DNA from 2 places in the Pseudoalteromonas sp. MQS005 genome. Region 1 is predicted to be linked to the other one. Evidence: riboswitches for the same ligand, from Rfam matches in the RefSeq annotation. Region 1 holds a riboswitch; the other holds the start of a gene.

What was found. A riboswitch is a leader RNA that binds a small molecule or an ion and turns the genes downstream of it on or off. The one in region 1 is predicted to bind cobalamin.
Region 2: linked by a shared signal. The riboswitch ahead of A9479_RS11605 (ABC transporter ATP-binding protein) and the one ahead of A9479_RS06335 (TonB-dependent receptor) in region 1 are both predicted to bind cobalamin.

The regions. Positions count from the first base shown of each region.
Region 1 is NZ_LYRQ01000012.1:50,535-61,526, forward strand. Features, by position in the region: gene argH (argininosuccinate lyase) at 1-907, shown strand, start outside; gene A9479_RS06285 (hypothetical protein) at 1,160-1,354, shown strand; gene A9479_RS06290 (hypothetical protein) at 1,371-1,904, shown strand; gene A9479_RS20075 (hypothetical protein) at 2,172-2,414, shown strand; gene A9479_RS06300 (hypothetical protein) at 2,414-2,935, shown strand; gene coaD (pantetheine-phosphate adenylyltransferase) at 2,956-3,447, opposite strand; gene A9479_RS06310 (TetR/AcrR family transcriptional regulator) at 3,626-4,279, shown strand; gene thiI (tRNA uracil 4-sulfurtransferase ThiI) at 4,380-5,837, shown strand; gene A9479_RS06320 (ketopantoate reductase family protein) at 6,152-7,054, opposite strand; gene A9479_RS06325 (VanZ family protein) at 7,047-7,397, opposite strand; gene A9479_RS06330 (YajQ family cyclic di-GMP-binding protein) at 7,549-8,031, shown strand; cobalamin riboswitch at 8,306-8,471, shown strand; gene A9479_RS06335 (TonB-dependent receptor) at 8,508-10,358, shown strand; gene msrA (peptide-methionine (S)-S-oxide reductase MsrA) at 10,419-10,955, opposite strand.
Region 2 is NZ_LYRQ01000030.1:16,259-27,250, forward strand. Features, by position in the region: gene ung (uracil-DNA glycosylase) at 1-105, opposite strand, end outside; gene A9479_RS11585 (cobalamin-binding protein) at 102-950, opposite strand; gene cobO (cob(I)yrinic acid a,c-diamide adenosyltransferase) at 950-1,549, opposite strand; gene A9479_RS11595 (cobyric acid synthase) at 1,542-3,023, opposite strand; gene A9479_RS11600 (iron ABC transporter permease) at 3,023-4,033, opposite strand; gene A9479_RS11605 (ABC transporter ATP-binding protein) at 4,035-4,847, opposite strand; cobalamin riboswitch at 4,926-5,050, opposite strand; gene A9479_RS11610 (porin) at 5,112-6,041, opposite strand; gene A9479_RS11615 (LysR family transcriptional regulator) at 6,205-7,074, opposite strand; gene A9479_RS11620 (DUF413 domain-containing protein) at 7,164-7,538, shown strand; gene A9479_RS11625 (diguanylate cyclase) at 7,625-8,857, shown strand; gene rarD (EamA family transporter RarD) at 8,863-9,783, opposite strand; gene A9479_RS11635 (thioesterase family protein) at 9,835-10,290, opposite strand; gene recQ (DNA helicase RecQ) at 10,442-10,992, shown strand, end outside.

The sequences.
Region 1 (10,992 bases):
CATGCAAGAAGATAAGGAAGGCATTTTTGACGCTATGCCAACGTGGCTTGCTTGTATTCATATGGCGCAAGCGTGTATTAAGGGGGTAACAGTTAAAGCAGACAAAACCTTAGCAGCGGCAAAAGGTGGCCACGCAAATGCAACCGAGCTTGCTGATTATTTGGTAGCCAAAGGTGTACCGTTTAGAGAAGGGCATCATATTGTTGGGGTGTTGGTGCAATTAGCTATTAGTGAAGGTAAAACGTTAGAGGAGCTTTCACTTGAGCAGTATAAATCAGTAAACCCAGTGTTTGAAGATGATGTGTATCCGGTACTTGAAATTGATGCCTGTATTAAAGCACGTCAAGCACTTGGTGGAACCTCATTAGAACAAGTAAGTAAAGCGGTGAAAGACGCGAAAAAAAAACAGCAAATAACAGTTCGTGATGCAAACCTAGATGACGTGGAAGCAATAGCTAAACTCGTACAACACTGGGCAACAGTCGGCGAAAACTTACCGCGCGCTAAAAGTGACATGGTGCACTCAATTAATGAGTTTGCTGTAACCGAGATAAACGGTCAGGTATCAGGTTGTGCTTCATTATACATTTACGACACTGGATTAGCTGAAATACGCTCATTAGGTATTGACCCTAAAAGCGCAGTAACAGGCCAAGGGCGAGAGCTAGTAGAACATTTATTAGTAAAAGCCAAAAAATTGGCACTCAATCGTGTCATCGTTCTGACTCGTGTGCCTGACTTTTTCGAAAATCAGCGGTTTAGTTTCTGTAATAAAGAGAGCCTACCTGAAAAAGTCATGAAAGATTGTGAGTTATGTTTACGTAAAGAAAACTGTGATGAAGTCGCAATGGAATATATGTTAAAGCCAAGTAATAGCATGGAGATCCCTTGTAAAAATGTGGCTTGAGCAATCCCTAGGATAAAAAACGCACGGTGACCCCGATGCGTTTTTTTTTGAGTAAAATAAAATAATTTTTAAATTAACATACTATTAATTTAAAGTTGGCATATCGGTTGCATTTGTAGTTCTGTAGTGTGTTGTTGAGTCAATTAATCAACGAAGGCAATACGTTACCGCAGTTATTTAGTAACTGCTCCAGGTGGTGTGATTTAAATTTACGCCAATAATAAAAATTTAATACTCATAAGGATTAATCACATGCAAATTTCAGCTAATAGCCAAGTACAAATGCAAGCATACAATAAAACGCAACAATTAAAGCCTGCAATGGAACAAACTGCTAGCCCTAAAACCCTACAATCTGATACAGTTAGTATATCTCAAGAGGCAATGAGTGCTGCTGGTGCAGAACTTCGTCGTGGCGGCGGTATTGTACCTATCAAACCTAAATAATTAATTAAGGTTTTAAATGTTTTTAACTGAGTTTTTTGGTTTTTTCTCGCTTTCAGCGTTTACAATGTGGGGCTTTTTAATGGCATTTTTTTTTAATGTCTTTGTCTATACTTTAAACGTAAAAAGAAATACAACTTTATTACTCAGTTCATTTATTATGATGGTTTCTTATACTCTTTCAGACTATTTTTTTACTTGGCTATCAATTAAAACTGCGGTTTTATTAGATTGGGCTATCTATGATATTTTTACCATTCTTTGCTTGCTAATAGCTATGGCTATGTTAAGAAAAACGACACCCTCTTTTTTATATTTAATTGTGGGTCTTGCAATAAATTCACTTTTCTTTTCCCTCATGTACTTAGATTTGAATGTATATCAAAATAAAGAACCTTGGCTTTTTTGGGATATCTACACGTTCAGTGTAAACATTATTGATCTGATTATGATTGTCGCTTTAATAGTAGACCGTGATTTCCTTGGCTTACACACCCTTAAAAGTAAACTCATTTCATTATTCAAAACGACTGAGCTTAACAAAATCCAATAAATGTATTATGTAGACTTATTTTTAGCAGATTATATTGATGCATTTATACAATGGGGCTTTTTAATGGCTTTGTTGTACACATTTGTATCGAGTATAAATACAGCTAATAAATTACTGGTCTATTTAGCCTCAATAATGTTCTTTTCTTACCTTATTGGTGACTTCCTTTTAGTTTTCAAAAACGTTTACCTTAACTGGATTTTTTTTGATTTCGCCACAGTTTGTATTATTTTTATAATAACAAAAGCTTCAAACTTTGAAAGCGATGTGGCTAAAAACTATATTGTTAGTGGCTTATTGATTAATGCTTGTTTAACGTATGCTATTTACATAGATCTTTATATAAACTGGAACTCAGAGCCTTGGTGGTTATGGAGTCTTTACTCCATGGGGGTTAACATTATTGATTTACTAATGATTATTGCTATTTTTATCAATAAAGACTTTTTAGGGCTAATGAAACTTAAAGGTCGTTTATTTAGGTCACGCGCTGAGTTTAAAAGTCTATAATGACGGATTTATTATGGTTACTTGTTAAAGTTGGCGAGAATTTAGGTAATTTTATACTGTGGCTGTTTTTAATCGCTTTTCTATATAATCTTTCTTCGAGCATTAATAAACAAGATAAAAGCTTGCTGCATATTTCATTGATAATGATGATTTCTTATTTTCTAAGTGCATTTTTAAGCCTCGAAACTTCTACTTATAAAGATTATTTCATATTTGATCTCACGACTATTTTGATACTTTTTTTGTGGCGAAAAATAACGTTGCAAAACACGCCTATTGCTTTTTATTACTTAATTCTGGGGTTGGGTGTTAATACCTGTTTATTTTTGGGAATGCATTATGATGTTCAAGTTAAAGGAAACAGTGACTATTGGTGGTTTTGGGCTGCATACGGGTTTGGCGTTATTCTATTTGATTTTATAATGGTATTGGCACTATTTATCAATAAAGATTTTTTGGGCTTAGTGAGGTTTAAGAACGTTCTGTTTCCAGCAAAAGCGAAGCTACCTAGCGCAATGTAACGATACGCTAGGCAAGTTATTTAATGCTTGGTTTTACCCAGCCTTGACTGCAGGGCTTTCATTACTATGGTGTCAACAAACTCACTCACATCCCCGTTATGGCGTGCTACTTCTTTTACTAGCGTTGATGATATAAAGGTATTACGCTCGGCAGGCGTTAAAAATACGCTTTCTAAATCAGGGTTTAAACGGCGATTCATATTCGCGAGCTGAAACTCGTAATCAAAATCAGAAACCGCTCTTATGCCTCTGATCAGTACATTAGCATTATGGTCACGGGCTAAATCGGCGAGTAGCCCTGAAAAGCCAATGACTTTTACATTATCTAAATGGCTTAAAATCTCATTTGCTAAATCAACGCGTTCTTCTAAAGTAAAACACGGTTTTTTACTTGGGTTATGAGCAATAGCCACAATAACGGTATCGAACATTTTAGCCGCACGCTGAATTAAATCAGTGTGGCCGTTGGTAAGAGGGTCAAATGTGCCTGGGTAGATTGCGGTCACTTTCATAATATTTACTGTGTTATTATTTTTAGCCGTAGTGTAGCAGTGTTTAGTGTGCAAAGCAGCCTTGTGAGTAAATTGTATATAACTGCAGCTGCGCAGTGTTACAAATGCAATGATTTGTTTATACTAGGCGGATTATTTTAATGCAGCATCGTATTTTCGAAAATTGAGTAATGAGTATATGAATACCAAGGATAAAATAATTCAAACCAGTATTTCATTGTTTAATGAACATGGTGAAAGAGCAATATCTACTAATCATATCGCATCGAGTTTAGGTATGAGTCCGGGTAATCTGTACTACCACTTTAAAAATAAAGAAGACATTATTCGCCATATATTTGCACTTTATCGTGACCATTTAAGTACTCATTTTAAGCCGGTCGATCAAGGCGACGATGCTTTTGAACACCTAGGTCCTTATCTAGATTCGCTATTTGAATTGATGTGGCGCTATCATTTTTTTTACGACAACCTTGGCGATATTCTCGCTCGCGATAGTTATTTAAAACAGGGTTACATTGATTTTCAACAGGAGTTACTTGAGCAGGTGCGTAACATCATTTTGGCCTTACGCGACAGCGAAATTATTGCCATTGATGAACAAGATGCTATCGAACTTGCTCATACGTTAAAATTAACGGTCAGCTTTTGGACACCCTATATGAAAGCAAGAAGGCTTAGTGGTGTGCTGGTTGAGCAAGATATTTATCCTGGTATTGTAAAAGTACTGACTTTATTTAAAGCCTACAGCACCGAAAAAAGCGCAAATAAAATTAATCAGTTAAGAGACAAGTACGCACTTTTAGCAAATGCTGCTCCCCAGAATCCTTAAGCCCGTTAAGTTGGTTAGTTCCTAGGCGCTAAATTTTTTGCTATAATCCGCCGCGCCCAATACCTGGGTGCGCGAATTCCCGCAGTCTAAGAGTTAAACTATGCTTAAATTTATCGTCAAACTTCACCCTGAAATAGCCATTAAAAGCCGTTCAGTCCGTAAACGCTTTACTAAAGTGTTAGAAAATAACATTAAAATTGTATTGCGTCGTGTTGACGAAAAAGTACAGGTACGTAATAACTGGGATAACATTTCAGTTGTAACAAAACTTGACGATGCTCAAACTCGCCTTGATTTTATCGACAGCTTACAACGTATACCTGGCATCGTGCAGTTTATTGAAGTGACTGAAACAGACTTTAAAACGATTGATGACATTTATCAAAAAACTATTGAGCTAGTTGGTCACACTATTATTGGTAAAACCTTTTGTGTCCGTGCTAAGCGCATAGGTCAACATGATTTTACTTCAACTGAGCTAGAGCGTTACGTTGGTGGCGGGCTTAATCAACATGTTGAAGGGGCTCGAGTAAAGCTAAGTCGCCCAGAAGTAACGATTCGTTTAGAAATTAAAGACGAAAAAGCCTACATAGTAACGCAAACGCATTTAGGAATGGCGGGCTTTCCACTGCCAACACAAGACGATGTATTATCGCTTATGTCTGGTGGGTTTGATTCTGGCGTTGCCAGTTATCAAATGATCCGTAAAGGTGCTCGCACGCACTTTTTATTCTTTAATTTAGGTGGCGCTGCTCATGAAATTGGGGTTAAACAAGCGAGTTACTATCTATGGAAACAATACAGCTCTACTCACAAAGTTAAGTTTATTACTGTTGATTTTGAGCCAGTGGTTGCTGAAATCTTAGAAAACGTTGAGAACAGCCAAATGGGCGTTGTCCTTAAACGTATGATGATGCGAGCGGGTAGTGCCGTCGCTGAAAAACTAAATATTCAAGCATTGGTTACGGGTGAAAGTATAGGTCAGGTGTCTAGTCAAACCTTAGCTAACTTAAGTGTGATTGACCGCGTAACCGAAACGCTCATTTTACGCCCACTTATCCAACATGATAAGCAAGAAATCATCAATATAGCGCGCCAAATAGGCACTGCAGAAATGGCAGAGACGATGCCTGAATACTGCGGTGTGATCTCTAAAAAGCCGACAGTTAAAGCCAAAATTGAAGTGATTAAAGCAGAAGAAGAAAAGTTTGACTTTGATGTATTAGATACCGTTATTGATAACGCCCGTGTTATGGATGTGCGCGATATTGATGTTGAGGCTAAGCAAGAGCTTAAAGAGGCAGAATCAGTTACAGAGTTACCTGAAGGAGCGGTTGTTGTTGATATTCGCTCGCCTGAAGAAGAAGATGCGGCACCGCTGGAAATTGAAGGTATTGAAGTTATCCACTTACCGTTTTTCCGCTTAGCAACAAAGTTTGGCGATTTACCTAAAGGCAAAGATTATTACTTATATTGCCAAAAAGGAGTAATGAGCCAATTACAAGCGCTTATTCTTCACGAAGAAGGCTTTAACACCGTAAAAGTATATCGTCCTTGATGGCTTAATATATTAGGGTCTGTTGACCCTTTAAGGTTAAATTTGCAGCAGTCTGTTTGGTATTTAGGCAAGGCAGAGCCTATGTGGTGTGGTTATTCCCCATAAATAGGCGATTTATTCCCCATAAATAGGCGATAACGCAGCATCAATGCCAAACAGGCGCTGCCCGAAGGGTTCTGCCTAGGGGCGATTTACTCTTTGTTGCTCGGTTTTTACTTAGCCCACTAGGTTACAAACCTCGCGCCGCGATTAAACCACCCCTAGTTTGAACAAATTGTAATCCGCAAAAGTCAACAGACCCTAGATGCGCGGATTTAGTCCGCGCTTTTTTTTGCCAAAATTTTAGCAAGTAAGGCGTCATTATAAGGTGTTGCAATATGGTGCAGTTTTCCTTGCTCACTTATATAGCCACAAATCGCCATGATCTCTGTTTGTCTATTATGCATTACATCTTGATGCATCGAAGAGTAATTTTCGGCAGTTAAACTCATTACTTTGTAAGCCCGCTCTAGGGCATCTATAAGCTTAATATTGAGTTTTAGCGCGGTTGCAATGTGGCATGCCTCAGCTAATAAATTAATAATTGCACTACTGTATTGCGGTGCACGTAACTGACCATTTTTTATATTGTGGTGAGCGGTTAATGGATTTATTGCAATATTAACCAGTAGCTTTTCAAACCGTAGTTGTTCAATATTGTTACTGACAATTAACTGCGGAATAGTGTGTAATTGCGCACTAAGCTGTTGAATATTTTGAGTAGCTAGTTGATTACAGCCCCCTAATACACTTTGCCCGTTTCCGGTATGTTGCACAATATTAGGGTTTGACTTAAATCCAGCCATGCTGGTGGTTAAAAAGTACAACGACTGCTGCTTTGTTAGCTGTTCATTTAATTGTTCAACATTACCCATGCCATTATGACTCAGTATAATATGGGTATTATTGCCTAGATAAGGTTTTACTTGAGCATAGGCTTGTTGCACTGCAAACGCTTTTACCGTGAATAAAACAATATCAAATTCAGGAGTTTGAGATAACTGCTCTTGTGAGATAAAAGTGGCGTTAATTTTTTCAGACGCAGCGTTACTGTGGCTGTAAAAGCGAGTATTAACTGTGCCTTTTCGAGTAAGTATATATATAGCGTGATGCTTGGCTAAAAAATGGCTAAATAACAAGCCAATAGCGCCATCACCTACAACAAGTATGTTAGCCATAATGCTTCTTTTTACGCAGTGTTAACAGGGCTTTAGCTAAAAAGTAGCTCGCTGCACCAATAAAATCGGCAACAAAATCGGCCAGTGATGCTTGTCTGTAAGGAAGGCTATCTTGCATAATTTCTATTGCTGCACCGTAACCAGCGAGTAATAGTATTTGTGCATATAATGGGAGTTTAAACGCTTTATCCATAATAATGGCAAGTAAAAAGAAGATACCAAAATGCGCTACTTTATCAACATGCGGAAATAAGTTTGCCGCGCCCTTTACCTCTTTAGCAAATAAGAAGGTAAACGCAACAATACTAATTAAAAAAATTGCTTGGTAAACACGCCTTGTCACGAAAATTCCTAAAATCGTATAAAAAAGAAGCCTCAGTATATCAAACTAATTTAGTATCGCACCTGAACAAAATGCAGAAAAATGTAAAGATTTATCATTTTAACGTTATAATTGCGGCATAAAATTAAGATTAGATAGTTAGGAGAACGCTATGCCTTCATTTGATATTGTATCTGAAGTAGAAATGAACGAAGCAAAAAATGCGGTTGATAACGCCAACCGTGAACTAGAAACGCGATTTGATTTTAGAGGCGTTGATGCATCAATAGAGCTAAACGATAAAACAATTAAATTAAAAGCTGAAGCAGATGCTCAGGTAATGCAGTTATTTGATATTTTAGCGAGTAAAATCTCTAAACGTGGGATGGATGTTGCAAGCTTAGAGCTACAAGATATTTCTCGTGCGGGCAAAAATGTTTTTCGTAACGTTGCACTTAAACAGGGTATCGAAAAAGACATGGCTAAAAAAGTAGTAAAAGCCATCAAAGACTCTAAAGTAAAAGTACAAGCGGCCATTCAAGGTGAAGAAGTTCGCGTAACAGGTAAAAAGCGTGATGACTTACAAGCGGCTATGCAAGTTGTACGCACTGCTGATTTAGGTCAACCATTTCAGTTTAAAAACTTCCGCGATTAATTTATTGCTTCGAGCTCGGCACTATAGGCGCTTAGCTCAAAGCAACATGTATTTAGCCAAACACGTTATATTGTTTGGCTTTTTATTTTTGGATCTATGATAATTATCGAACTCCGAACTCCGAACTCCGAACTCCGAACTCCGAACTCCGAACTCCGAACTCCGAACTCCGAACCCCGTATCCTGAATCTTGAACCTTTGGATTTGTAGATGTTTAGACGTCCGTTGACTTTTTTTAGTAAACAGATAACAATAGCAGTCTATTTTCAAGGTGCTTACTAAACACTTCAATGGTTTGATTTTTTTAGTAGGATAATCGGGAAGTTGGTGCGTTTTCATTGATGAAGTCAATCCCAACACTGCCCCCGCAACGGTAAAGTTATGCTGTATTAAATTATGGTAACTGAGTCCGGAGACCGGCCTTGATTTAATCTTACTTACTAACATCTTTGCGGTGGGCAAAGATAGGGGACATGATGCTAAATAAAACCGCACTGGGTATGGCCATTTCGGCTGCACTCTCTTTTTCTGTATCTGCTGCAGAACAATCAATCGAAACAATAACAGTAACCGCTAATAAGTTTGAACAACCTATAAATGATGTATTAGCAAGTGTGGCAGTTATCGAGCGCGCTGATATTGAAAAAGCGAATTATCGAGACTTACCTGCAATATTAAATACTATTGCTGGGATAGATATTGTTCGTAATGGTGGGTTAGGTCAAAAAGCAGATATATTTGTTCGCGGGGCCAGTGCTAAATATACCTTAGTATTGGTTGATGGCGTAAGAGTGAGCGATGCAAGTTCAGGTAGTGTATCGCTGACGAATATTCCAGTTAACAGTATCGAGCGTGTTGAAATTATAAAAGGTGCCAGAGCGGCTATTTATGGCTCAGACGCGGTAGCCGGAGTAATTAATATTATCACCCGTAAAGCCTCAAATAACTCGCTTTCGGCTACTTTAGGCAGCCATAGCTACAGTAATTATCAGCTTGCTGGTGGGCTTGTAAAAGAGGCGCTTAGCTTTAATTATAATTTAGGCTACGAAGAGACGGATGGTTTTGATGTTACTGGCAAAGATCCAGCGGCTGAGTACACAAAAGATCATGATGATGATGGCTACAAAAATAAAAACATTGGCTTTAATTTAGCTTATGAGCTTGCTGAACTAGGCCAATTGAGCCTGCAATCTCAGTATAGTGAAGGCGAAGCACAATATGATAATGCACGGGGTAACGATGCCTACGACTTTGAAAATTACACCGCTAAGCTAGGCTGGAACAAAGCCTCTGATGTATATAGCCAAAGTACTTCGGTGAGCGTTTCGCAAGAAGAAAATACCCAAACAGGTACCGATGTGCAGCAAGTGTATAGCACAGAGCGTGTTGAGTTTGAATATCGAGGGCTTTATACCCTTACTCAAGAACTTGATATATCGGGTGGCTTTAATTATTTATCTGAGGATTTATCAAACTCGTCAGCAACGTCATCAGAAGAAAAACGCGATAATAAGGCGTTGTTTATAGGCGCGTTTTATAGCCATAACAAATGGTTAGCAAATGCGGTTGTTAGAACCGATGATTATGACTTCCATGGCCGTGCAAACACTTACAGTACAGGACTTGGTTACAAAGCAAATAACTATGTAACACTACGTTTAAATCACGGTACTGCATTTAGAGCTCCTTCGTTAATTAATGCGTTTGTGACTAACAGCCCGTACTATTTACCAAACAATAATATTAAACCTGAAGAAGCCTTAAATAATGAGCTTGGTATAACTTTAGAAACCCAATGGGGCCGTTATGATATTGCTATTTTCGATAACCGTATCAATAATTTGATTAGTAATAATTATGATGCAGACTCAGGTAAATATATTGCCACTAACATAGATAAAGTATCTATGCAGGGATTTGAGCTGTCGGCAGAGTTTTCAGCGCTAGGCTTTGAACACTCGGTTAATTTTAGCTTTTTAGACGCTACAGATGAAAAAACGAATACCGATTTACCACGTAGACCTTCTGAATCGTTTAATTATCAACTCGCTAAAACATGGGGTGATTTTGATGCCAGCTTGGATATGCAATATCGCTCATCGCGTCCTTCGATTGCGTATTATGACTCGGAGCTCGCTGCTTATACGGTATTTAATATAGCAGCCAATTACCAGTTGCTAGATAATTTGTCGTTAGCTGCTCGAATAGAGAATATTACTGATAAAGAATATTTTACTGCTGCGACGGGCTTTGCTGCCAGTGGTAAGCTATTAGGTTATAACAGCGCAGGAAGAACTTTCTTTGTAGGGGCAAATTATCAGTTTTAATCGCTAATATAGTGTTTATTAATATACAAAAGCCCGATTTAAATCGGGCTTTTTAATATATTACCCGTTTAAAAACTCGCTAAATTCGGTTTCAAACTTATGTAATTTGGGTGCAATTAAAATACTGCAATAGCCCTGCTCAGGATTTTCATTGTAATAGTCCTGATGGTAGTGCTCTGCGGGGTAAAAAGTGGTTGCTGGGCTCACCTCAGTCACTATAGGTTCGCTAACATGACTTTGCAGCTCTGCAATAACTGCCTGTGTTTGTACTTGTTGTTGCTCATTATGATAATACACAACGCTGCGGTATTGAGTGCCTATATCGTTACCTTGGCGATTTAGTTGTGTGGCATCGTGTAGGGTAAAAAACATCGCGAGTAAGGTTTCAAAGCTGATAACACTGGCATCAAATTCAACCTTAATTACCTCTGCATGGCCACTGTTGCCAGTGCAAATAGTTTTGTAGGTTGGGTTATCAGTATGTCCACCAGTATAACCAGAGCAAACACTGAGTACACCTTTTACACGCCTAAATGCTGCATCAATACACCAAAAACAGCCGCCGCCGAGTGTTGCTACTTGTGTGGTCGAACTCATAAGTACTTCCTCAATTGTTAGGGATATGTGCACTGAA
Region 2 (10,992 bases), on a different contig from region 1:
ATATACAGCAGTGCCTTCGGCTCGTTTATTCGCAATATATTCAAGGGTTTGCTGCATATATGTTTGGCTAAGTTCATGGTTTAAAAAAGATGACCAGTTGCTCATAATTGACTCTTAATAAATTCTCTAGATATATCTACTTTGTCACACATCTGCGCTAATCCATCCAACATTCTGGGGGTAAACCGATGTAATAAATCAGCATTGACGCTAATAAATTGCTCATACTTTACCGCAGGGATTTCAGGCCATTGCTGCCAATTTACCGTAGGCATTACCCTTTTTGATTTTTCATCAGGAATAATAATAACTTGTGGCTTAGTAACTATCACGTTTTCGATGCTAATTTGTGGGTAATCTGTGTCGCTGTTTGCAAATACATTGGTTACTTGGCAAGTTTCGATTAACTGATTGATCCATGTATTTTTTGATACAGTCATCATAGGCTCAGGCCACAACTGATAAAACCCAGTAAGCGTGGTTTTATCTTTCTGTGTAACTTTAATTGCGTTGAGTTTGGCCGTAAATGTCTCGGCTACTTGTTTACTTTGCTCAATATGACCCGTTATTTGACCTAGTTTTAGTATTTCCGAGGCAACCCCTTCAATAGAACGTGGATCACTTAAATATAATTCAATTCCTAAACGCTTTATTTGTGCTAAATCTTCAGCCTGATTACCACTTTTCCACGCAATCACCATGTCAGGTTTTAGCATGAGTAACTTTTCAATAGAAATGCCATTGTAGCCACCAATACGCTCAATTTTAGTCGCCTCTTGCGGGTAATCTGCGTAATCCAGCGTGCCCACTATTAAATCACCCGCCCCAATAGCATATAAATTTTCAACTATGTGTGGTGCTAAAGCCACTATACGAAGCGGCTTGTCAGCTAGGGCTTGAGGTACATTAACAGCAAACAATAACAGCCCAAAAACAATACGCTTTAACATTAGTAATCAAAGCCTTTCAATGCTTTTACGCCCGACTCAAACGCATGTTTTACATTACGTACTTCACTTACCGTATCGGCAAGCTCTATTAAGGTGCGATGCGCAGCACGACCAGTAATAATTACCGATTGCATAGGCGGTCTATTATTTACAGCAACAACCACTTCTTCAAGGTCGATATAACCATAGGTCACCATATAGGTGAGTTCATCGAGTAATACCACATCGATACTGCTGTCGCTTAGCATCCGCTTTGACTCTTGCCATGTTGCTTGCGCTGCCGCGGTATCGGCCTCTTTATTTTGCGTATCCCACGTAAACCCGGTGTTCATAACAGCAAATTCAACCCCAGCACCTTGCAGTAAATTACGCTCACCACACTCCCATGTGCCTTTAATAAACTGACATACTGCAGCTTTTTTGCCGTGCCCAACACAGCGTGCAACCACACCAAAGCCAGAAGTCGATTTGCCTTTACCGTTACCAGTAATAACCTGAAAAATGCCTTTTTCTCGTTGCGCTGCGGCTACTCGCGCATCAACCTGTTCTTTTACTTTTTGTTGGCGCTGTTGGTGCTTGTCGTTAGTTGATTCAGTCATTGTTATGTCCTTGATAAATTTTAATAATTTGTTCAATATTTAAATGCGCTTTACACATATCAGCTAGGCGTTCTAATTGGCGTTCACGATGCTCATTTATACTAATCGCACTAATTGCACTTTCTGGTTTCACCCACTTTAACAGCTGCTCTGTGGCTGCAGGGCTATCAAACAAGCCATGTAAATAGGTACCAGCAATGGCATTATCGTCACTCACAAAACCATCGGTTTTAAAGTCATTGGGGTGTTTATTAAAGCGAATGAGTGGCTTGTAGAGCGCCTTTCCTTGACTAATACCTGCATGTATTTCGTAGCCATCACATGCAACCTGTTGCTCATTTAAATTAAGCACTGCGCTCACTCGGCTTAACACTTTTTGCTCACCCAATAGCGTATCAAAATCGCTAAGCGCTAAACCCGTCACTTGCCCCAACGATGACTCCACCCCATTTGGATCACTGATAGTGTTACCCAGCATTTGCATACCACCGCAAATACCCAATACTTTGCCACCATAACGTAGATGGCGCTTAATTTGCTGATCCCAGCCTTCATTTTTTAAAAACGCGAGATCGCTGAGTACATTTTTACTGCCAGGTACAATAATTAAATCAACAGCAGGAATTGCTTGTGTATGGCGCACGTAGGTTATATTTATATTCGGGTGTAATCGCAGAGCATCAAAATCGGTATGGTTACTAATATGTGGCACTAACAGTACAGCAATATTTATACTGGTATCGGTCACATTATTATCTATGGCGACAGCATCTTCTGCATCAAGTGCTAAATAGTGCAAGTAAGGTAATACCCCTAATACAGGTTTACCGGTGTACTCCTCGAGCCAATCTAGCCCACCTTGTAATAAACTAATATCACCACGAAAACGGTTAATCACAAAGCCTTTTACTCGTGCTTGCTCAGACTCGCTTAATAACGCCAAAGTCCCGACTAAGTGCGCAAATACTCCTCCTTTATCAATATCGGCAATAATAATAACAGGGCAATCCACTTGCTCGGCGTAACCCATATTTGCAATATCGTTTGCGCGTAAATTAATTTCGGCTGGGCTGCCAGCCCCTTCTACCAGTAATAAATCAAAGCGTTTAGCTAAACGCTTATGCGAGGTTAATACTGCATCCATAGCCACTTTTTTGTAGTCATGGTAAGCATCGGCTTCCATATTGCTGATAGCTCTACCATGAATAATAACTTGTGCGCCGGTATCACTATTGGGTTTGAGTAATATAGGGTTAAAGTCGATTTCAGGTTCAACTTTTGCGGCTATGGCTTGTAATGCTTGGGCTCTGCCAATTTCGCCACCATCGTGCGTTACGGCGCTATTAAGTGCCATATTTTGTGGTTTAAACGGTGCAACATTAACCCCTTGGTTAGCAAACACTCTGCAAAGTGCTGCCACTAAGGTGCTTTTACCCGCATCGGAGGTGGTACCTTGTACCATTAATGTTTTCATTATTTACCCACCAGCTGGCGCTTACGAAAATACAAGATACTTAAAAAGAATAGACTACCAATGGCCGCCGTGATCACCCCTATTGGCAGCTCTTGGTTAGCGAGTAATGAACGTGCCAGTACATCGACCCACACCATAAATATGCCCCCGACTAATCCGGTCATTAACAATCCAACACTACTGCCTTGAGAGATAAAAAAGCGCACTATGTGCGGCACCATTAAGCCAACAAAGCCAATTCCGCCACACATAGCAACCAATACGGCTGTGATCAATGAGCTTAAAATAAGCATTAAAATTCGAAAGCGATGCACCCGTACACCAAGCGTTGTTGCGCTTTCATCACCTAACAACATGGCATTAAGTTGGCGTCTAAAACCTAACATAATGACTGTACATGTAATGATGACCAAGGCAGGTAATAACAGTGACGGCCATTGCGCCCTAGCAAAACTTCCCAAAGTCCAAAATAAAATAGCCGCGACGGCCTGTGGATCGCTCCAATAAAGTAACAAACTGGTAAAGGCGCTAAATAAAAATGATAAGGCCACCCCAGCCAATAACATCGACTCAACTTGGGCGTTGCGTTGACTGCCAGCAATTAAAATTAATAACCCCATTGCTACTAAACTGCCAATTAAGGCTGCTGCTGATAGCGCAATGCCTGCGCCTATTCCAACAAAAGCCATTAATACTACGACTCCTAATGATGCTCCCGACGAAATACCAAACAAATAAGGGTCAGCCAATGGATTACGAGTAACTGTTTGTAATATCAATCCAGCAATCGCTAAACCGCTGCCGGCCAAAAAAGCCAGTAACGTACGTGGCATTCTTAATTCAATAATAATGCGGCTGGTAAATGAGGCCTCGCTTGAAAAAGTTAAGCTATGGTATACATCTGCGAGCGAGGTAGGGGCAGCACCAAAGCTCAATGCCACAAATAAACTAAATACAGCGCATAACAGTGCAATAATTAACGCCACACCATGGTTAGACATAATCGCCATGTTATTGGTATCCATAATAATAGGTAATATGGGGAATAGACTCGCCATTGGACGCCGTTTGAGGGTGAGTATTAACTTGCGCGCAAACACCAAAAACCTCATCAAGCATTTGCTCGGTGATCACCTTATTAGGCTTTCCCGCGCTAGCGATTTCTCCGTTTTTAATAACCACTAACTCATCGCACATGGCTGCCGCTAAATTTAAATCATGAAATGAAGCAAACACAGTAATGCCCAAAGATTTAGCCAGCTCCATTAATTGAATTTGATATTTAACATCAAGGTGGCTTGTGGGTTCATCCATAATGAGTAGCTGTGGTTGCTGCACAATCGCTCTGGCAATAAGCGCTCGTTGCTTTTCACCGCCAGATAGTGAGTCAAATGACTGATTGCTATGAGATTCAAGCCCAACACGACTAATAGCCTGCGCTATTTTTTGTTTATCTGCTTGAGTGGTCGAGCTAAATAGCGTTTTATGCGGGGTAAGCCCTAGAGCTACAACATCGAATAACGAGAGATTAAATTGCGACGGTGTTTCTTGTAGCACTACCGCAACTTGCTTGGCATAGTCTTCGCTTTTTAGCTGCCAAATATCGGTATCGTTAAATTTAATGTCGCCTGCTGATGGCTTATTAAATCGATATAAGCACCGCAGTAAACTCGACTTTCCTGCCCCATTAGGGCCAATTAAACCAATAAATTTACCACGCTCAATGCTCACATTAATGTGCTTAAGAATTAATGTATTGTCCACTCGCCAAGAAACGTTGTTAACGGTTAAAAGCGGTAAGTTTAAAGAGGTGTGAGTGTGCAAAAAATTATCCTAGGCAGGGAAACACCCACACTCAGTACTAATACGTACCAAAAAGAAAATGAGTTAACCCGCTCGTTATATGAAGTTTTAAGGCATTTGTATCTGACTTACAGTAAAACTGATCACAGTTACGGGAATAGTTGAGGAGTTACACCTCATTCCAAATGCTTGGCTATTATGCGCAGATAAGTAAATAATTTAAAGCAAAAAAAAACCGCACTCAACTGAGTGCGGTTAAAAGGGAGTGTTTTAACTAAGGTTTAGTTAAAACTTATATTCCATACCTAAACCTAGGTAATCTTGGTCAACATTGTTGTCCATATCAAAGCTTGAGTAAAAGCCAAATACTTTAAGGTTTTTGTTTAGCTTATGGTCAACACCTACCGATACCGCGCTTTTATCATCGCTGTCATCAAAATCCATTGTTTGGTATTGCACTTTGAAAGTGTTGCTACCCATAAGGTAAGCTGCATTCACTAAGTAACCGTCAGCCTCAGCGCTGCCATCTACTTTTTCTTGTGTTTGGTACATCGCGCCAAGTCTAAAATCTTCAATTTTACCTTGAACTGTTGCACGCACTACATCGTAACCATTTACTTCGCTATCAGCAGCAATGGCAGCATATACAACGCTCTTTTTAAGGCCTGCATCACCGTAAGTTAACGCCACTGAGTAGCCATTTTTGGCATCTACGTCGTCTTCTGCAATAAATGACGCTAATACTTTAAAACCTTCATATGAGTTTGAAGCATAAGATACTGAGTTACCTAGACGATTTTCACCTTTAAAGGTATTTTTTATATCACCTTCAAGATCGTTGAAAAGATCTAGTTTCCCCTGCGCTTGCTTAAGCGCGGTGTCGTTGCGGCCTATCACAACCTGACCAAATCCGCCTTTAAAGCCCACATATTGATTACGCGCTGAAATATTGTCGTCATCACCTTTAGAATCGGCATCAGACACATCAACCTGAAATTCAAACTTATAAACCGCTTCTAAACCGTCTGAAATTTTTTCAGACCCTTTAAGTCCGAAACGAGATGCATTACTTTTAATTTCAGTAAACGACCCTTCACCATCATCAGATGATTGAACGGTTACATTTGCTTTACCGTAAATGTCTACCTCTGCAAGTGCATTAAAAGATAAACCACTAAGTAGGGCTAAGCATAAGCTCGATTTTGCAAATTTCATGTTATTTCCTCGATAATCACAATAGACTAATTTTTAAAACAGCAGCAGTGTGTCACCACTAAATGACAAAAATATTACAAAGGACACATTTTTGTCTTTTTAAGTTAATAAAACTGCATTAAATCTGAAATCAAAATAACATGTAAAATAAACTGCCTACCGACTACTTACTTTGTTTCAATAAACTCGGTGTCATTTGCGACAACAAATTAACCAAGGTTTCTATCAACTCTTTCTGTTCGTTATCTCTATGATAGGCAACAAATACATCTCTTGAGGTATTTTCTACCCCTTTTACATGAAAAAGTTCGCCTTTTTCTAAATGATCTTTAACTAATACCTGTGGAATAAACGCACTACCGCCACATTGCAGTATTAAATCAAGCGCTATACGCCCTGTACTGGTTCTAAAATAAGGCGGTGTTTTACCGGTAAACTGACGCGCATGCCAAAGAGAAAACGTGGTTCCCCAATCAACATACACATATTGATTATCAAAAAAGTTATCACTGGTTGCCGTATCGTAACCACTCACCGGAATAATGGGCAGTTCACAAATACGTTCAACCACAAGTTCATCAACTTTAGGAGGATCAAACAAAATAGCTAAATCAAGGGTGCGCTCCAACAATAAGCGAGTGCTTTCTTGTTGCGCTTTCACTTCTGCCACCAGCGATACACCAGGCATCGCCGATACAATATTTGTAATACCAAACTGTAAAAATGCATCCCAAATATTAGGCGTACCTGCTAGACTAATTTGCTTATGCATATTATCTGCAAGTGCAACATCCACTTTGGCTCTTTGCATGCCGGTAATAATCATTTGCGCATGCGGTAACAAACGCTCACCAGGTGCAGTGAGTTGAATATTATTACGCTGACGAATAAATAAATTTACGCCTAAGCCCTGCTCTAATTGGCGAATTCTAAAACTCACCGCAGACTGCGTTATATATAGGTTTTCTGCCGCTTTACCAAAATGGCGAGTACGCACCACTTCAACAAATGTTTTTAATAAATCTATGTCCAATTTTTTATCCTCACGATAAAAATTTTTTGTTTAAAAAAATAGCGATTATGTCCCATACTCCAGCTAATAATTGGTATGAGGGTACAGCTATGAGCAATGATATTTCACTACTTCGTCAAGCATTCGTAAGTCAACGTCAATTTTATGATGACCAAAACTTTCCACGCGGATTTAGCCGCAGCGGACACTTTACCCTGTTAGAGGCAAGTATTTTAGAACAGCACGGTGTTGTTTTAAAAAGCCTGTATAACAAAACAGTTGAGCCACAAAACGAACATCAGCAACAATTTGTAAATGCTGTCAGTGGCATAATAGAGCCAAGTAACCCAATTGAGCGAGCATGGGTTAAATATTTAAAGTTAACAACCTGCAAAACAAAATTCCATACATTATTTGGACGCTCAAAAATTTCAGGGCCAACACCAATAAGCCAAGATTATTATTCTGAGGCAGACAATCTATAAGTCACTACAATAGTTGCTTTTTGGCGTTTTAGCAGTTACAACTTGTATAAGCAAACACTTTTGCAGAATTTAAACAAGGCTGTTACGTGACGCACAGAATACTTATTGTTGAAGACACTCCTACTATTGCGCGAGTGCAAAAGCATATCGCGCAAAAAGTCGGCTACGAGGTTGATATTGCTCAATCCTTGGCTGAGACTAAAGAGCTTATAAGTAAGCACCATTATTTTTGCGCAGTGGTCGACTTTATATTACCTGACGCGCCACAAGGTGAAGCGGTTCCATGCACCATTGCAGCAGATATTCCTACCATAGTGATGACAGGCAATATCGATAAGCATACCCGTGACACCGTTGAAAAATACCCCATTATTGATTACATCATCAAAGGCAATAAACAAGCCTACGAGTATTTAGAAAAGCAGCTTTACCGCCTGCCCCGTAATAAGCATGTAAAAGTATTGGTTGTTGATGACTCTGCGTCAACACGCCAATACATATGTAGTTTATTAACACGTCACAAATATCAAATATTACAAGCAGCCGATGGCCTAGAGGCGCTTAAAGAGCTTGAAAGCACCCCCGATATTTCTGTGATTATTACCGACAAAGAAATGCCTAATATGGGCGGTATTGAGCTGTGTAATGAAATTAGACGCATTTATAGTAATGACGAAAAAGCCATAATTGGCATTTCAGGCGCTACTTCGTCTAATTTATCCGCTTTATTTTTAAAAAATGGAGCAAATGACTATTTATACAAACCATTTAACAGTGAAGAATTTTACTGCCGGTTAAGCCAAAACGTCGATATGCTAGAGCATATCGAAACTATAAAACGACAAGCCAATACAGATTACTTAACTAAACTCCCTAATCGTCGTTACTTTTTTGAAGAGGCTAACAAGTCATTAAAGCAGTTTAAAAAAGCAAAAGCACCAGCCATGTTAGCTATGCTTGATATTGACCATTTTAAAGCTATTAATGATACCTATGGCCATGATGCCGGAGATGAAGTGCTTAAAGGGCTGGCTGTATGCTTTAATAAATATTTTGAAAACCAATTGGTTGCCCGTTTAGGCGGAGAAGAATTTGCGGTATTTTTTACTGAACTGACCGAGCAAGAAGCACTAAAACGACTAGAAAGCTTTCGATTATTTATTGAGCTTAATAGCCATGAGTTTAGCCAAGCACAAATCAAGCTTACGCTGTCGATAGGCTTCAGCCACAGTGAAACCTATCAAATTGACGAACTATTAAAACAAGCCGACTTAAAGCTCTACAAAGCCAAAGAGTCGGGGCGTAATAAAGTGGTTTAGTTTAACTAAACCACACCTGAGGCGACAATGGCTGCTTTTCTGCGTTTACGCGACTGATGGTATGAATCCCAACTAAAAATAGCCAGTGCACTCCAAATACACGCAAAGGTAATTACACGCTCAGCATCAAACACTTCACCATAAAACACCACTGCTAAAATAAACATTAAGCTAGGCCCTATGTACTGAAAAAACCCAAGCGTTGTGTATTGCAATCGCTTAGCCGCGCCGGTAAAACACAGCAATGGTAGCGTAGTCACTATACCTGCACTTACTAATAGCGCATTAGTTAGCCAATCATTCGCTGGTAAATTAGACGTTTCAGTCGGCACCATTAACCACCAATAGGTCAGTGCCACCGGTAATAATATTAATGCCTCAATTAAAATCCCAGGCAGGGCATCAACCTGTAGTTTTTTACGTAATAGGCCATATAACGCAAAAGAAGTCGCTAACGAAAATGCCACAATCGGAAATGAACCAAAACTAATTAACTGTAATAAAACACCTGTAAAAGCCAAGGCAACAGCAGCTCCTTGCAACTTACGTAACCGCTCGTTTAAAAACACCATACCAAGTAATACATTTAACAAAGGATTGATATAGTAGCCTAAGCTGGCATCTAGCATGTGGTTGTTATTAATAGCCCATATAAACAACCCCCAGTTAAACCCCAGTAAGGTCGAGGTAACAACTAGCATCAGAATTAATTTAGGTTGGATTAAAATGCGTTTAATTTTATCCCAGTAGTTGAGCACACTCACCACCAAAATAAGAAACATCACGGACCAAATAACACGATGCATTAAAATTTCAAATGCTGATACATGTTGGATCATCTTAAAATAAATGGGTGCTAGGCCCCACATAAAAAAGGCGAGGCAGGCAAAAATGGCGCCCTTTCGCTGCTCGGTATCAATCGACATAATAACCACTTGATGATTTAAAAGGCCGTAAGTTTAACCCCCTCTCACTTTTTAGCCAACTAAATACGTGCCCGTTCCAAACGCTATTTGTACCGACTGCTCGTTATGTAACTCCATCCGGCACACGCACACTTTATTTCCTGAACGAATAAGTGTGGCGCTGGCAATAAATACCTCCCCTTTACCTGGGCGTAAATAATCAGTACGTAAATCTATGGTGCCCAGCGTTGCTAACTTTTTATGCACACTGGGTAAGTCGGCATCGTCTAGTTTTCCTATTACACTTGCTGCAGCAAGCATTCCGCCTACATTGTCGAGCACCGCAGAAATCACTCCACCGTGAAGAATCTTTTGCGCCGGATTACCAATTAATACGTCTTGCCAAGGAAATGATATTTTAGCTTGTTCAGTACTAAGTGACTCTACTGCTATTTTTAAAAACTGGTTAAAGGGCATGTTATTAACAAACAGCGCCCCTACTTGATCGATCAACATTTCTTTATTCATTATTATTCTCTATGTTTTCAGTGGTACGATGAGTAAAGCACAGCTTGAGGCTATTGTAACCCCCTGCAGATTTTAGTTTATCACTACAGATGTGTGTACCAAGTAATGAAAGCTAAAGACATCCTGATAAAAAACCACTAAAATAGCGCCGATGAATACACTAACTCCTTCTCCTAATACGCTTGTGCGTAAACCCGAAACTGTACTCAAACAAGTGTTTGGTTACAGTGAATTTCGCGACGGTCAAAGTGCAGTAATTGATGCCGCCATTAATGGCCAAGATTCATTAGTATTACTGCCCACCGGTGGTGGTAAATCGGTGTGTTACCAAATACCCGCGTTGGTATTAGAAGGAGTCACCATTGTTATTTCTCCGCTGATCTCTTTAATGCAAGATCAAGTCACCCAGTTACAAGCACTGGGAGTTAAGGCCGCTTATGTCAATAACAGCCTAGCTCGCGAAGAACAACAATTAGTGTATCAGCAATTGCATCAAGGGCTGATAAAGCTACTTTATGTAGCTCCTGAAAAAGTGCTACAACGCGACTTTTTAGAGCGGCTCTCTCATTTGAATGTTAGCTTGTTTGCTATTGATGAAGCACACTGTGTTTCTCATTGGGGTCACGATTTTAGACCGCATTATTTTCGTTTAAATGAGCTTAAACAACGCTTTGCACATGTGCCTATGATGGCACTCACTGC